Regions from separate parts of the Streptomyces sp. NPDC097640 genome, predicted to be linked through region 2. Evidence: riboswitches for the same ligand, from Rfam matches in the RefSeq annotation. Region 2 holds a riboswitch; each other region holds the start of a gene.

Region 1 (3,960 bases), on a different contig from region 2:
CGTCGCGGACCCCGACCGCGATCCGGAAGTCGATCCCCGCGAGGAGGGCCGCCGAGGCGGCCACGGTGTGCAGATAGGCGGTCTCCAGCCAGAGCGGGACCTCATCGGCCGTCTCTTCCGTGACGCCCCGCAGCCTGCGCAGACAGCGGCTGAGCCAGGTGCCGACCTGGGGGTGCAGCAGCAACTGCTCCACGTGGGACGGGCTGCTCCGCTCGGCTCGTATCAGCAGCTCCCATGCCACCCGTGGCGCGGGCAGTGGCCCCGGCACCTGCGGATGGGAGGAGGCAAGGTCGGTCAACGCGCGTAGCAGAAGCATGAGACGGCTGCGTTGGCCCGCCCGTAATTCGGCGATCGCCGTCGCTCCCCCGCTGCCGTGCGCCAACTCCTCGAAGCCCGCCGCGGACAGCCGGTGGTGGCTCATCGGGGGCGCGGCGGGCGGCCGGGAGCGCGGAGGGGCCGGGAGCGGGGAGGCAAGGCCGGCTGAATAGTCCGTCGGCATGGCCGCCCTTCTCGGCGGGACGAACGCCGCCTCGCCATACCGGGATTCCACTCAACATCCCTCTTGGTTATCGGCGGCGTTCGCGAGGGTGGGCGGGGACTGTACGAGTTCGAGCAACCGCCGGGTCGCGAGGGTGAACTCCTGACCGTCTCCCAGTTCTTCGAGCGTCGTTCCCGAGAGGTCCACCAGCTCCGTCTCGACCCCGGTCGCCGCTCGCTCCATGACATCGTTCCCCTCTAGACGCTCCGTGCCGGCTCAGGCGAGGCCTCTTCACATGGTGGCCCACCCGATAATGATTACGGAAGGGCGAAAGGGGCCAGTGGGTGTCGCGGCCATCAAGATTTTCGGACACCCAAGGGCGTCATGTGGCCGCGCTTCCCGGCCAATTCATTTCCGGCGCGTCCGGGTGGGGCGCGGGGCGGGGCGGCGGTCCGCGCCGCGCCGTGGTGCCCCGGTTCAGGGCTGGGAACCCGGCTCGACGGCGGTGACCTCGAATACGCCCCCGCAGACCCGGAAGGAGCGCGCGGATACCTTGATGGAGCGGTGGGAGTCCGGGGGGTAGGCCCGAATTTCGGCCGCGGTCCGCCAACAGGGCTTGTCGGACAGGCCTTTGTTCACCGTGTGCAGACTCGCGTAGGCGCTGTCGCCGGGTTTCAGGACGACCGTGGGCCGCCCCGGTCCGCGGCGGGTGGCGGGGTCGCCGATAGCGGCGCCGGGGGCGTCGAGCAGCGAAACGCCGGGATACCCGGTCAGCGTGCAACTGGCCGCGCCGGTATTGGTGAAGGCCAGGGGGACATAGACATTGCCCGCACCGATATCCGCCCGGCCGGTGGACAGTTTCAGCTGATCCTTGGAGCAGATGCGGCGGACGGCGGGCGGGGCGGCGGAGCCGGCCTCGGTGGTGACGGACGGCTCGGCGGCGCTCGGCGCCTTCGAGGCCGGATCGGCCTCGGGCGGGGCCGTGCTGGGCGCGGCGGTGCCGGGCCGGGCCGTGCCCGTGGCCGAGTGGGACTTACCGGCCGAGCCGGGCGGCGCGGGCGCCCCCGACGTCGCATCGGAGCCGCAGGCCGTGACCGCGGCCAGGGCGCCGACGACCAGCGCGGATATGGATAAGACCGGCGGCCGACGCCTCGCGGGCGCCCCGCCGTGTGGCTGTGTCATGGCCAACCTCCTGTGGGTCGGGCCTCCGGCGGCTCGTCGGCCGCCGCACCGAGTGCCCCGACAGCCCCCGTCCGTTCCCGTTCCCCTTCCCACTCCCCTTCCCCCGATGGGCGCCCTTATTCCGGTCGATATGCGACTCCGCCGCGCGGCCCCAGCATTAATCACATAATTACGGCAATTCGGCATTACGGATTCCGAGCCACAATCACCCCACCCGGAAAGCCGTGACCCGGATCACATTTCATCAGCGGCGTGATCGATTTCAGGACACAGGTCCGCCGAGACCTTGTCGTGACCAAAACGGTGTGTTTACTGTGCCGCACCCGGCGCATTCGTTGCGGCGGGTCCTCCTCCGCCGGAGCGCCGAGTCCTGCCGTGGCGGAGGGGTGACACGACGACCTGTCACGGCAGGAGCGGGGGAACCAGGTAGGCGCCGTGCCGCACGACATCGGGCGGTACGGCTAGGGGTGAAGTCGCGCCGCGGTGCCGGGGGGCACCGGGGACGGCGCGGCCGGGCAGCTCCCGCCCGAACCCGACAGCTCACCTCGCAGGCGTCAGGAGAGGATGAGCTCAATGGCTGCACGCGGACGTCACCGACGGCCCCGGCCCCGACGCGTCTCCCGCGCCTCGCTCGCGTTCACCGCGGGCGGCGCCGGGGTGGCGCTGCCCCTCATAGGCGTCGGCCAGGCGAACGCCGCCTCCGTCGACACCTGGGACAAGGTGGCGGAGTGCGAGTCCACCGACAACTGGAGCATCAACACCGGGAACGGCTACTACGGCGGCCTCCAGTTCTCCCAGTCCACCTGGGAGGCGTTCGGCGGGACGGCCTACGCGTCCCGGGCCGACCTGGCCTCCAAGGACCAGCAGATAGCCGTCGCCGAGAAGGTGCTCGACGCCCAGGGGCCCGGCGCCTGGCCGGTCTGCTCGGTCAAGGCGGGCCTGACCCGCGGCGGCCAGCCCGCTGACGTCTCTCCCGGAACCTCAGGCACCTCGGGCTCCTCCGGCTCCTCCCAGGCCGCTCCCAGGACGGCCCCCAAGGCCACACCGAAGGTCACGCCGAAGGACGCCCCACAGGCCGCTCCGAAGGCCACCACCACGGCCGTCGACCAGAGCGCGGCCGCCACCGGGCGCTCCGCCGCCTCGTACACCGTGGTCGGCGGCGACACGCTGTCCCGGATAGCCGATGCCCGGGACGTGGACGGCGGCTGGCAGCGGCTCTACGAGGCCAACCGCCGCGTCATCGGCGGCGACCCCGACCTGATCTACCCCGGCCAGAAGCTCACCCTCGACGGCAGCGCGTCCCCGGCCGCGAAGACGCCCGAGAGCCGGCCCCGGGCCGAACAGCCAAATCAAGCCAAGCAGCGCGCCGAGCAGGCGGACCGGGCCAAGCAGCAGCGGGCCGAGCAGGCGGCCAAGCAGCGGATCGAGCAGGCGCAGAAGGCGCGCGAGCGCGCCGCGAAGTCCGGCTCGTCGGCGCGCTCCTCCTCGTCCTTCACCACCCCGGTCGCCAGCCACGGCATCGGCACCGCCTACGGCGTCTCCGGCAGCAACTGGTCCAGCGGCCACCACACCGGGGTCGACTTCCCCGTCGCCACCGGCACCCAGGTGCGGGCCGTGGGCTCGGCCGAGGTGGTCGCCGCGGGCTGGGGCGGGGCGTACGGCTACCAGGTGGTGCTCCGCCACCCCGACGGCATGTACAGCCAGTACGCGCACATGTCGGCGCTGTCCGTCCACGTCGGCCAGTCCGTGTCCGGTGGCCAGCAGCTCGGCCGTTCCGGGGCGACCGGCAACGTGACCGGGCCGCATGTGCACTTCGAGATCCGTACCGGGCCCGACTACGGCTCCGACGTCAACCCGCTCGCCTACCTCCGCTCCAAGGGCGTCCAGATCTGAGAAATCTGTTCTGAAAGGTGTCGTGAAGGGTGCTCTGCCGCGGCCCGGCGCCGCGGCAGACCCGCCCTACATCACCAGATGTGCCTTCGCGTGCGTGACCTCCTCGATGTCACCGCCCGCCTTCGAGATCAGCCGGTGAGCGAGGTTGTTCAGCGCCCGCGCCGCCGCGATCTCCTCGCCGACCCGCGGCTGTGCCGGGTCGTCGGGATTCCGGTTCGCGCGGCCCTGAGCCAGGATCTCGGTCCCGTCGTGCATCCTCAGCCGGACGACCGCCTCGGTGAGAGGTCCGAGCTCACGGAACTCCATTTCGATGTCGCATCCCACGATCGTCTCCATCGCGGTCATCACCTCCTGCTTCATTTACCAGGATGCGCCCCACCCGGCAGGTCGGTCGACCGGGAGAGCAG
Region 2 (3,960 bases):
ACACCGCCGAGGAGTTCGCCGCCGAGCTGGAGCGCTGCGGCGCCACCCTGGACGCACACGCCGACCACCCCGGCCTCCGCGTGTCCCTGGAGGTCCCCGTCTCCCGGCTGCCCAAGGCGCTCGGCCTGCTGGCCGACGCGCTGCGCGCGCCCGCCTTCCCCGAGGGCGAGGTCGAGCGGCTGGTGCGCAACCGCCTGGACGAGATCCCGCACGAGCTGGCCAATCCGGCCCGGCGCGCCTCGATGGCGCTGTCCAAGACGCTGTTCCCGGCCGAGTCCCGGATGTCCCGCCCGCGCCAGGGCACCCAGGAGACCGTCGAGGGCATCGACGCCGCGGCCGTGCGGGCCTTCTACGAGGCGCATGTCCGCCCCTCCACCACGACCGCCGTGGTCGTCGGCGACCTGACCGGCGTCGACCTCGACAAGGCGCTGGCCGACACCCTCGGCGCCTGGACGGGCGGCGCCGCCGAGCCCCGCTCCATGCCGCCGATCACCGCCGACGACACCGGCCGGGTGATCATTGTCGACCGGCCGGGCGCGGTGCAGACCCAGCTGCTCATCGGGCGGATCGGCGCCGACCGCCACGACCGCATCTGGCCCGCCCAGGTGCTGGGCACCTACTGCCTGGGCGGCACCCTCACCTCGCGGCTGGACCGGGTGCTGCGCGAGGAGAAGGGCTACACCTACGGCGTGCGCGCCTTCGGCCAGGTGCTCCGCTCGGCGGCCCCGGACGCCTCCGGAGGGGGCACGGGCGCCGCGATGCTGGCCATCAGCGGCTCGGTGGCCACCGAGGTCACCGGTCCCGCCCTGGAGGACCTGTGGAAGGTGCTGGGCACGCTCAAGGAGGAGGGTCTGACGGACGCCGAGCGCGATGTCGCCGTGCAGAACCTCGTCGGGGTGGCCCCGCTGAAGTACGAGACGGCGGCCGCGGTCGCGGGTACGCTGGCCGACCAGGTCGAGCAGCACCTGCCGGACGACTTCCAGGCGCACCTGTACGCGCGCCTCGCGGAGACCGGCACGGTGGAGGCGACGGCCGCGGTGGTGAGCGCCTTCCCGCCCGACCGGCTGGTCACGGTGCTCGTGGGCGACGCCTCGAAGATCGAGGAGCCGGTCAAGGAGCTCGGCATCGGCGAGGTGAGCGTCATCCAGGGCTGACCTGGAGATGACCCGGGGGTTTACCCCAGGTTGACTTGAGGCCGACGCGCCCGGCCGCCCTCGCGAGCTGGGCGAACGGGCCGCCGGGACAAGGACCCTGGCGCCGTTTCAGGCGCCGGGGTTTCCTTTTGTTGCCGTTTCGCCGGTCGTTTCGCCCGCTTTATAGCAGAGGTTGCCCATCTGGGGGGTCGTGTCTGTGGGGAAACCAACAAAAGAGCGGAACCGTTTGGTGATCGAAAGCGGTCCCGCTTAGCGTCAGTCCGGTTGCCCGCCCGAGACACGCCGCGCCCGCGGCACGGACAACCATCGCCGAATCCCCGTACGGCGCGAGCCAGGGGAACCGGGGAACCAGCCTCACCCGTTGCCGCCCGCGGCGCCGGAGGGGCGATTCCCAGGGGTGAATCGGACGCCTTCCCCGCGAGGGGCGAGGGGCCCGTAGGAGACCTTCCTGCTCCGAACCCGTCAGCTAACCCGGTAGGCGAGAGGGAAGGAAAGGAGTGCGCCGCTTCATGGCGATCACCCGTACCACCGGGAAGCACCGCCGCCCCGGACGCGCCCCCCGTACCGCCCGCTCCGGCGCCAACCTGGCGGGCATAGCCACGCTGGCCGCCTCCGGCGTGGTCGCCGGCTTCGCCGCCCCGGCGCTCGCGGCCTCGGACGACGGGCGCGGCGCCGAGGACACCGGGCTGCGCCAGGCGGTCGCCATGGGCGACGAGCTCGCCGACCAGGTCGCCGCCCAGGCGGAGACCCAGCAGTCCTTCGCCGCGGAGGCCGCCGCCAAGGCGCAGGCCGAGGCCGACGCCCGCAAGGAGGCCGCGCGGCTGGCCGCGGAGGCGAAGCGCAAGGCCGAGGCGGCCGCGAAGAAGGCCAAGCAGGAGCGCGAGGCCAAGGAGCGCGCGGCGCGCGAGGCGGAGCGCAAGCGGCTGAACATGTTCGTGCTGCCGGTCTCCGGCTCGTACCTCTCCACCAGCTACCAGGCGTCCAGCGGCCTGTGGTCCTCCGGCAGCCACACCGGGGTGGACTTCCACGCCGCGTCCGGGACCTCGGTGCACTCCGTGGGCTCCGGCACCGTCGTCGAGGCCGGCTGGGGCGGCGCCTACGGCAACAACATCGTGATCAAGATGAACGACGGCACCTACACCCAGTACGCGCATCTGTCGTCCCTCAGCGTCTCCGTCGGCCAGGCGGTCACCCCTGGCCAGCAGATCGGCCTGTCCGGCGCCACGGGCAACGTCACCGGGCCGCATCTGCACTTCGAGGCCCGCACGAGCCCGGACTACGGCTCGGACATCGACCCCGTCGCCTATCTGCGCTCGCACGGCGTCAACATCTGATCAACCGCACGCCGCCCGAAGGCCCCCGGTCCCACGGACCCGGGGCCTTCGGTCTGTCCGTCCCTCCACCCGCTGCCTGTCCGCTCGTCTGCTCGTCCTGGCCAAAAAATATCCATGAAATCCCCCCGCCCATCGGAAATTCCAGCCGCTTAGAATAGAGTCGCTGAACACGCGTCAATCGGCTGCGTTTCGCGGAGATTAAGGCGGAGGTTCGACAATGCGGGACCGTAAGTGAACGGCGATACGACCGCGGTCCACGGCAGCCGCCGGATTTCGGCGCACGCGGTGTGTACGGCGATCCGCGACGACATCGTCTCCGGCACCTTCGCGCCGGGCAGCCGGCTGACCGAGGAAGTCCTCGCCCGGCGGTACGGCGTCTCGCGCGTGCCCGTGCGCGAGGCCCTGCGCACCCTGGAGTCGGAGGGCTTCGTGACCACCCGCCGGCACGCGGGCGCCTGCGTGGCTCAGCCGTCCGACCGGGAGGCCGCCGACCTGCTGGACATCCGCGCGCTGCTGGAGCCGCTGGGCGCCGCCCGGGCCGCCCAGCGCCGCACCGAGGCGCATCTGAAGGTGTTGCGCGGCCTGGTCCGGCTGGGCCAGGAGCGGGCCCAGCGCGGTCAGCTGGGCGAACTGCGTGCGCTGAGCGACTGGTTCCACGAGACGCTGGCCCAGGCGTCCGGCAGCCCGAGCCTGGCCGGGCTGCTGGTGCAGCTGCGGCGCAAGATCGCCTGGGTGTACGCGGTGGAGCCGGCCCGCCGGTCCGCGCCGCCCGTCCCGGGCGCCCCCGGGCGCCCCGACTTCTCGCTCAGGGCCGTCGAGTCCTGGAGCGAGCACGGGGCGCTGGTCGACGCGGTGGCGCGGGGCGACGCCGACCGCGCCCGGACGCTCGCCGCGGCCCATGCCGAGCGCTCGATGTCGGAATACCGGCTGCGCCGCCCCTCCCGCGTGAGAACTTCGAAACATTCCGTAAACAATGCGGGCGCCCGGAATTAACAGCGGCCCCGTATACAACTTCTTGGAATTATCGCCGATGTGTCGCGGCCGTAGATTTCCGCGGCCGCTGATTTCGTGTCCCCGTATTCAGGTGGTGTGTGCGGTGCGCGGGCGGAAAACATAAAACAACGCGGCCGCGGTCGCCCGGAATGGGGCACCGCGGCCGCGCTGCGCGGCCGTGCCGAATCGATCCGCCGACGGCGGAGCCGGAGCCGGAGCCAGTCAGACGGTCTCCGGCAGCTCCTCGAGCCCCTCGCCGACCAGCTTGGCCAGGCGGTCGAGCGCGACCTCGGCGTCCTCCGCCTCCGAGGCGAGGACGACCTCCTCGCCGCCCTGGGCGCCGAGGCCGAGCACCGCGAGCATGGACGCGGCGTTGACCGGGGTGCCGTCCGCCTTGGCGATCGTGATGGGGACGCCGGAGGCGGTGGCCGCCCGGACGAAGATCGACGCGGGGCGGGCGTGCAGGCCCTCGGCCCAGC
Region 3 (3,960 bases), on a different contig from region 2:
ACGGCCGTCACCGCGGCGGTCGCGGTCACCGCCGCCTGCCTGCTGGCCGAGTTCCACGGCGTCCGGGACTGGGCCCAGGCGGCCACCGAGATCGCCACCGTCGTGACGGTCGCCCTGCTGGCCCTCCTCACCAACCACGTCATCAGCCGCGGCGGCCGGCGGCTGGCCTCGGCGCGCGGCATCGCGGAGGCGGCCCAGCGCGCCGTCCTGCCCGCACCGCCCGCCCGCCTCGCCAGCCTGGACGTCGCGGCCCGCTATGTGGCCGCGGAGCGCGACGCCGCGATCGGCGGCGACCTCTACGCGGTGCAGGACACCCCGCACGGCGTACGGATGCTCATCGGCGACGTACGGGGCAAGGGGCTGGGGGCGGTCGAGGTGGTCGCGATCACCATCGGCGCCTTCCGGGAGGCCGCCGAGCAGGAGGCGACCCTGGAGGGGCTCGCGCTGCGCCTGGAGCGGGCGTTGCAGCGGGAGCGGGCCCGGCGGGGCGACATCGAGCAGTCCGAGGGGTTCATCACGGCGGTGCTCGCCGAGATCCCCCGCGGCGACTCCCTCCTCCGCCTCATCAACCGCGGCCACCCGGCGCCTCTCCTGCTGCGCGCCGACGGCTCGGTGTGCAGCCCCGAGCCCGAAGTACCGGCGCTGCCGCTGGGCATGGGCGACCTGGGGGCGTGGCCGGACCGGGTGGAGGAGCTGCCGTTCGCGGAAGGGGTGACCCTGCTGCTGTTCACCGACGGCGTGAGCGAGGCGCGCGACGCGCGGGGCGTGTTCTACGACCCGGCGGTCCGGCTGCGCGGCCTCGGCTTCGCCGGACCGGTGGAGCTGCTCGACGCGCTGGTCGCGGACGTGGAGCGGCACACGGGCGGCGGGACCACGGACGACATGGCGCTGCTGGCGCTGCGCCGCTCCCCGGTGACACCCGGCACCGCGCTTTAACACGCTCCGTAGCGGACCATGATCATTACGGATAACGATTGACGCACGATCAGCGCGAGGGCGTTTCCGGGTGTGCTCGGGCGGCCGCCGACTCGCCCCCATCTGTCCTATGTTCGGCGTTAAGTTCACCTCAAAGGTTCCTCTGATTCCCGGGAACGGCTTGGAATCAGGTCACGCCTTCTATTAACGTTCGATAACGCAGCGCGGTCGTCACAACCGCCGCAAGAGGCGGCACCGCGCGCCGTCGCCGAATCCCGCACGCACGGCAGCACCCAGCAGCAGAGCGACAACAGCAACACCAAGGGAACCGGGGAACCACCAACCTTGGGGTGAATCGGGTCGAACCTGACCCGTAGGAGACCTTCCTGCTCCGAACCCGTCAGCTAACCCGGTAGGCGAGAGGGAAGGAAAGGAGTGCGCCCGCGTGGCGTCCAACAGGTCTGCCCTTGAAGAAGCTCCGACCCGCCCGTCCGGTGTCGACACCGGAACCGGGACCGCGGTCCGCTACGGCTCCTGGTTCGAACCGGCCGCCAAGGCGGGGGCCGACCAGGACACCGAGACCTGGGAGGAGTGGAATCCCACCGAGGAGTCCATAGCCCCCGTACGCGGCAAGCACCGCGTCCCCAAGCAGCGCGGCGGCACCATGGCCCGCAGCGGCGCCGTCCTCGGCGTCGGCGTGATCGCGGCGGTCGGCGCCGGCGGGATGGCGACCGCCAAGGACCGCCCCAAGGCCCCCATATCCATGCCGGACCTGGCGCACGTCGCCGGCCAGGTGCAGGACGCCCTCCCCGACGCCAAGGACCTGCCCGGCATCGGCGCGCTGTTCTCCGACTCCGGTTCCGACTCCGACGGCTCCACCACCGCCACCCCCCTCTCCACGGCCGGCCTGACCTCCGAGGACGAGCAGAACGGCGCGACCGACGCCGGCGAGGCGCTGCGCGCCCGCATCCTCCAGCAGGCCGAGAACCAGCAGAACGCCGCCGACGAGTCGCAGCGCGACGCCGCGGCCGACGCCGCCGCCAAGCAGGCCGCCGAGAAGGCCGCCGCCGCTGCCAAGAAGGCCTCCGACGCGGAGGCGAAGCGGAAGGCCGAGGCCGAGGCCAAGAAGAAGGCCGCCGAGGCCGAGGCCAAGCGGAAGGCGGAGGAGGCGGCCAAGAAGAAGGCCGAGGCCGAGCGCCTGGCGAAGCTCGCCGCCCAGTACACCCTCCCCGTCGCCTCGTACACCCTGACCGCGTCGTTCGGCCAGGCCGGCGACATGTGGTCGGCCGACCACACCGGCCAGGACTTCGCCGCCCCGACCGGCACCCCGGTCAAGGCGGTCCACGGCGGCACCATCACCTCGGCCGGGTGGGCCGGTTCGTACGGCTACCGCATCGTGCTCAAGCTGAACGACGGCACCGAGATCTGGTACTGCCACCTGTCGTCGATGGTCCGTACGTCGGGCTCGGTGACGACGGGCGAGGTCATCGGCCGCGTCGGCGCCACGGGCAATGTGACCGGCCCGCACCTCCACCTGGAGGTCCGCCCGGGCGGCGGCAGCCCGATCAACCCGATGCCCTGGCTCCGCGACCACGGCCTGAACCCGTGACCGCCGCGCTCCCGTCCCCGCAGGCCCTATAGACCCGTCCGACCCGTCCGACCGGTCCGACCGGTCCGGCCCCCGCACCCCGGCGGCCTTGGCGCTCTCTCCCCCCTTGACGCCAAGGTCGCCGGTTTTTTCGCGAGGGTGAACTCGCTCAGGGATGGGAATACGCCCTTCCGCCACCGCGCTGAAATAACGCATGGCTGACAACAAGCAGACCGACAACCGCAAGCAGCTCGGCGACCTGTCCGTGTTCCCCCTGTCACTCGGCGGGAACGTCTTCGGCTGGACGGCGGACGAGGCCGAGTCCTTCGCCGTGCTCGACGCCTACGTGGCGGGGGGCGGCAACTTCATCGACACCGCGGACGTCTACTCCGCGTGGGTGCCGGGCAACTCGGGCGGGGAGTCCGAGACCATCCTCGGCAACTGGTTCGCCTCCCGGGGCAACCGCGCCGACATCGTCCTCGCGACCAAGGTGGGGGCCGGCGTCCCGACCCCCCGCGGCCTGTCCGCCGCGGCGATCAAGACGGGCGTCGACGAGTCCCTGAAGCGTCTGCGCACTGACTACATCGACCTTTACTACACGCATTACGACGACACCTCGGTGCCGGTGGAGGAGATCATCTCCACGCTGGACGAGCTGGTGAAGGCGGGCAAGGTCCGCGAGATCGCGGCCTCCAACATCTCCGCCGAGCGCCTCGAGGCGTCCCTGGACTTCTCGGCGAAGGAGGGCCTGGCCCGCTACGTCGCCCTCCAGCCGCACTACAACCTGGTCTCCCGCGACACCTTCGAGGGCCCGCTCGCCGATGTCGCCGCCCGCCACGGCGTGGCGACCGTCCCGTACTACGCCCTCGCGTCCGGCTTCCTCACCGGCAAGTACCGCCCCGGCGCCAAGGTCGACAGCGCCCGGGCCGAGGGCGCGGCCAAGTACCTGGACACCGAGCGCGGCCAGAAGGTCCTCGCCGCCCTCGACGACGTGGCGGCCAACCACGGCGCCCAGCACGCGACGGTCGCCCTGGCCTGGCTCGCGGCCCAGCCGACGGTCGTGGCCCCGATCGCGAGCGCGCGTACGGTGGACCAGCTGCCGGCGCTGCTGGCGGTGGCGGAGCTGAAGCTGACGGAGGAGGAGCTGGCGCTGCTGACGTCGGCGTCGGAGTAAGGCTGCGGCTTCCGCAGAGCACAAACGGCGGGGAGACCGTGACGCCTCCCCGCCGCACACGCCTTTGCTCTCCTCAGGACTGAGCGGCCGCCCCGACATTCCGCCGATCGGCGGCGGCCCAGGACGCGGCGGCGACCCCGCCGGCCACGGTGAGGACGGACGGCCAGGCACCCAGCTTCTTGGCCAGCGGATGCGACCCGGCGAAGGCCGCCACGTACAGCCCGCTCAGCGCCGCGGCCGTCCCGGTCCCCGCCTTCTGCCGCCACCCACGCGCGGCCACCAC
Region 4 (3,960 bases), on a different contig from region 2:
GATGTGCTCGATCTCTCGCGCACCGACAACCAGCACCTCGGCTACGGCCATGGCATCCACTACTGCCTGGGCGCTCCGCTGGCCCGGCTGGAGGCGCAGACCGCCATCGGCACCCTGCTGCGGCGTCTGCCGGATCTGCGGCTCGCGGTGGAGCCGGAGGATGTGCGCCGGCGCGGCGGCCTGATCATGCGGGGGCTGCGCGAACTGCCTGTGACCTGGGGCCCGGTCGCCGGGGCGGGGCCGGAAACCGGGCCGGCGGCAGGGCCCGGCAACGCCTGGGGAGCGGGGCATAGATGACATAACGTCAGTCGCGTGATCACTGCGTGACCTGGGATACATCTGCTTGTGATGATCGTAGGGCGTCGCTATGTTTCGACCGACGACTCAGCCGCCACATGAGAGGCAGAACGCATGCGCTCCGGGAACGGTCGACACCGCCGCCCCCGCCAGGCTCCGGCAATCGTGCTCGCAGCGGGGGTGACCGGCGCGGGCATCGCCATGCCGCTCTTCGGCGCCGTCAGCGCCCAGGCCGCGGAATCCCACCAGACCTGGGACCGCGTCGCCGAGTGCGAGAGCGGCGGGATGTGGAGCGCCAACGGAGGCAATGGCTTCTACGGCGGTCTCCAGATCACCTTGGACATGTGGAAGAAGTACGGAGGCCAGCAGTACGCCCCGCGCCCCGACCTCGCCAGCCGCTCCCAGCAGATAGCCATCGCCCAGGCGATCCTCGGCGACCGCGGCCCGGACGCCTGGCCGAGCTGTGCGCTGAGTGCCGGGCTCGCCGACCTCGGCGACGCGCTGGACGGGAACTCCGGCGGCAAGGGCGGGCCGGAGTCGAAGGAGTCGAAGGAGCCCACGGGGATCGACGACTCCAAGACGGGGGAATCATCCGGTAATTCCGGTCAGTCCGATAACTCCCATGAATCCGATAACTCGGAGGAGTCTGATAAGTCCGACAAGGCCGGGACGCCGGATCCCTCCGCGACCGGCGACGGCGCGGACGACGGCGCTTCCGGCGGGAAGGGCGGCGGCAAGTCCGGCGACTCCGGCCGCGCCACCGACGAGACGTCCCGCGAGGAGGGCGGCACGCCCTCCGGCGCCGACAAGGGCGCCAAGGGCGACAAGGCCGACGAGGACTCCTCCGCCCCCACCGGCCGCCACCGCGGCGCGCCCGACGCCCAGGGGGGCGAGTCCGGGGACGCCGGCGACGAGGCGCGGCCCTCCGGGCGGCATGCCTCGCGCGGCGGCGAGGGCCGCGCCGAGATCACGCTTCCGCCCCTGGGTCGCGAGGACTCCAGCGTGCGCACCGATGACGCCTCGTCAGACACCGCGGACGGGCAGGGGGTCACCGGGGACTGGGCCCGGCTGTACCAGAGCGACAAATCCCTCATCGGGGGCAATCCCGACCTCATCCACCCTGGTCAGCGTCTCGATCTCAGCGCGAAGTAGCGGCAGTTCGGGGTGAAATGCCCGATCTGGCGGCAGTGAGACATACATCTCGTCACATCGCCCGGCCTGCGCCACCTGTCCGATCTTTCCGCACCCGGCCCCACCTGCGTAGATGCGGGACGGCTGGGTGCGGATCGGGCCGCCTTCGCTGGGATATGGGGGTTTGAACCTCATCGGAAGGTGTGTTTAACGTCTTCCCGCTCGCTACCGCGGGCACCGTCGATCGTCACGCCGAGTCCTGCCGGCGGTCGGGGGGAACCAGACGCGTCAGCGCCGAAGGCAGGAGCGGGGGACCCAAGGTAGGTGCCGCGGCGGCCCGGAGACGGGCTCGGTCGGCTAGGGGTGAAGACGGACGCGGTCAGCCGCGTCCGGCCGGGCAACTCACGTCCGAACCCGACAGCTCACCTCGTAGGCGTCGGTGAGGAACGAACATGCGTAACGACAAGGGTAAGCACCGCCGTCCCTCGAAGGTCACCCGCATCGCCGCGCTCGCCGGCGTCGCCGGTGCGGCCATCGCCGCACCCATCCTGGGGGCCACCTCCGCCTCGGCCGCGACCACCGCCCAGTGGGACAAGGTCGCGCAGTGCGAGTCCGGCGGCAACTGGTCGATCAACACGGGCAACGGCTTCTACGGCGGCCTCCAGTTCACCAACTCCACCTGGGCCGCGTTCGGCGGTACGTCCTTCGCCTCCCGCGCCGACCTGGCCACCAAGGACCAGCAGATCCAGATAGCCGAGAAGGTCCTGGCCGGACAGGGCAAGGGCGCCTGGCCGGTCTGCGGCACGGGGCTGACCACCAGCGGCACCCCGACCCCCTCCAGCTCCACCACGCAGTCCTCGAAGCCGGCCCAGCCGGCTCAGCCCGCGAAGCCGGCCCAGCCCGCGAAGCCGGCCCAGCCCGCGAAGCCCGCCCAGCCGAAGGCGCAGCCCCGCGGCGAGGGTCAGCACGCCGCGCGCGGTGAGGCCCGCCACACGTTCAAGAAGGGCGACGGCGAGTACAAGGTCAAGTCCGGCGACACCCTCTCCAAGATCGCCGAGGCGCACCACGTCAAGGGCGGCTGGAAGAAGCTCTTCGAGCTGAACAAGGACATCGTCGAGGACGCCAACCTCATCTACCCGGGCCAGCAGCTCCACCTCGGCTGACCCCCCGCCGGGACCGTTCCCCCCAGCCCGGCGACCGCGACCTCGACATCCCCGAGGACCGCCCCGGCCGGGCGCGCCGCCCCCCACCTGAGGCGCGCCCCGCCGGGGCTTCGTCGGGCCCGGCCCCCGGGCCCGTTAGGCTCATGCCGGAGAACGACAGACCCATACGAAGGAGAACCTCGTGCCGTCCATCGACGTCGTCGTAGCTCGCGAGATCCTCGACTCGCGAGGCAACCCCACGGTCGAGGTCGAGGTCGGCCTCGACGACGGCAGCACCGGCCGTGCCGCCGTGCCCTCCGGTGCTTCCACCGGTGCCTTCGAGGCACTCGAACTCCGCGACGGCGACAAGAACCGTTACGGCGGCAAGGGTGTCGAGAAGGCCGTCCTCGCCGTCATCGAGCAGATCGGTCCGGAGCTCGTCGGCTACGACGCCACCGAGCAGCGCCTGATCGACCAGGCGATGTTCGACCTGGACGCCACCCCGGACAAGTCCTCGCTCGGCGCCAACGCCATCCTCGGCGTCTCGCTCGCCGTGGCGCACGCCGCGTCCGAGGCCTCCGACCTCCCGCTCTTCCGGTACCTCGGCGGGCCGAACGCCCACCTCCTGCCGGTCCCGATGATGAACATCCTCAACGGCGGCTCGCACGCCGACTCCAACGTGGACATCCAGGAGTTCATGATCGCGCCGATCGGCGCGGAGTCCTTCTCCGAGGCGCTGCGCTGGGGCACCGAGGTCTACCACACCCTGAAGTCCGTGCTGAAGGAGCGGGGCCTGTCCACCGGCCTCGGCGACGAGGGCGGCTTCGCCCCGAACCTGAGCTCCAACCGCGACGCCCTCGACCTGATCGTCGAGGCGATCAAGAAGGCCGGCTACCAGCCGGGCCAGGACATCGCGCTGGCGCTCGACGTGGCCGCCTCCGAGTTCTACAAGGACGGCACCTACACGTTCGAGGGCAAGGCGCGCAGCGCCGCCGAGATGACCGCGTACTACGCCGAGCTGGTCGACGCGTACCCGCTGGTCTCCATCGAGGACCCGCTGAACGAGGAGGACTGGGACGGCTGGAAGACGATCACCGACCAGCTCGGTGACAAGGTCCAGCTGGTCGGCGACGACCTGTTCGTCACCAACCCGGAGCGGCTGGCCCGCGGTATCGAGAGCGGCACCGCGAACGCGCTGCTGGTCAAGGTCAACCAGATCGGCTCGCTGACCGAGACCCTGGACGCGGTCGAGCTGGCCCAGCGCAACGGCTTCAAGTGCATGATGTCGCACCGCTCCGGCGAGACCGAGGACGTCACCATCGCCGACCTGGCCGTCGCCACCAACTGCGGCCAGATCAAGACCGGTGCCCCCGCCCGCTCCGAGCGCGTG

What was found. Region 2 has a riboswitch for cyclic di-AMP ahead of ABTY62_RS27385 (M23 family metallopeptidase). Riboswitches for the same ligand answer to the same signal wherever they lie in the genome.
Region 1: linked by a shared signal. The riboswitch ahead of ABTY62_RS20455 (transglycosylase family protein) and the one ahead of ABTY62_RS27385 (M23 family metallopeptidase) in region 2 are both predicted to bind cyclic di-AMP.
Region 3: linked by a shared signal. The riboswitch ahead of ABTY62_RS46250 (M23 family metallopeptidase) and the one ahead of ABTY62_RS27385 (M23 family metallopeptidase) in region 2 are both predicted to bind cyclic di-AMP.
Region 4: linked by a shared signal. The riboswitch ahead of ABTY62_RS45700 (transglycosylase family protein) and the one ahead of ABTY62_RS27385 (M23 family metallopeptidase) in region 2 are both predicted to bind cyclic di-AMP.

The regions. Positions count from the first base shown of each region.
Region 1 is NZ_JBEOSB010000012.1:92,032-95,991, reverse strand. Features, by position in the region: gene ABTY62_RS20470 (aKG-HExxH-type peptide beta-hydroxylase) at 1-499, opposite strand, end outside; gene ABTY62_RS20465 (hypothetical protein) at 551-721, opposite strand; gene ABTY62_RS20460 (DUF4232 domain-containing protein) at 956-1,660, opposite strand; cyclic di-AMP (ydaO/yuaA leader) riboswitch at 2,046-2,228, shown strand; gene ABTY62_RS20455 (transglycosylase family protein) at 2,234-3,553, shown strand; gene ABTY62_RS20450 (dsRBD fold-containing protein) at 3,620-3,913, opposite strand; partial or broken gene ABTY62_RS20445 (phosphoribosyltransferase) at 3,943-3,960, opposite strand, start outside.
Region 2 is NZ_JBEOSB010000018.1:129,648-133,607, reverse strand. Features, by position in the region: gene ABTY62_RS27390 (M16 family metallopeptidase) at 1-1,154, shown strand, start outside; cyclic di-AMP (ydaO/yuaA leader) riboswitch at 1,452-1,650, shown strand; gene ABTY62_RS27385 (M23 family metallopeptidase) at 1,664-2,488, shown strand; gene ABTY62_RS27380 (GntR family transcriptional regulator) at 2,720-3,481, shown strand; gene ABTY62_RS27375 (HPr family phosphocarrier protein) at 3,704-3,960, opposite strand, start outside.
Region 3 is NZ_JBEOSB010000053.1:32,666-36,625, reverse strand. Features, by position in the region: gene ABTY62_RS46255 (PP2C family protein-serine/threonine phosphatase) at 1-936, shown strand, start outside; cyclic di-AMP (ydaO/yuaA leader) riboswitch at 1,223-1,349, shown strand; gene ABTY62_RS46250 (M23 family metallopeptidase) at 1,361-2,524, shown strand; gene ABTY62_RS46245 (aldo/keto reductase) at 2,718-3,677, shown strand; gene ABTY62_RS46240 (hypothetical protein) at 3,751-3,960, opposite strand, start outside.
Region 4 is NZ_JBEOSB010000050.1:35,262-39,221, forward strand. Features, by position in the region: gene ABTY62_RS45690 (cytochrome P450 family protein) at 1-297, shown strand, start outside; gene ABTY62_RS45695 (transglycosylase family protein) at 463-1,449, shown strand; cyclic di-AMP (ydaO/yuaA leader) riboswitch at 1,711-1,879, shown strand; gene ABTY62_RS45700 (transglycosylase family protein) at 1,881-2,591, shown strand; gene eno (phosphopyruvate hydratase) at 2,773-3,960, shown strand, end outside.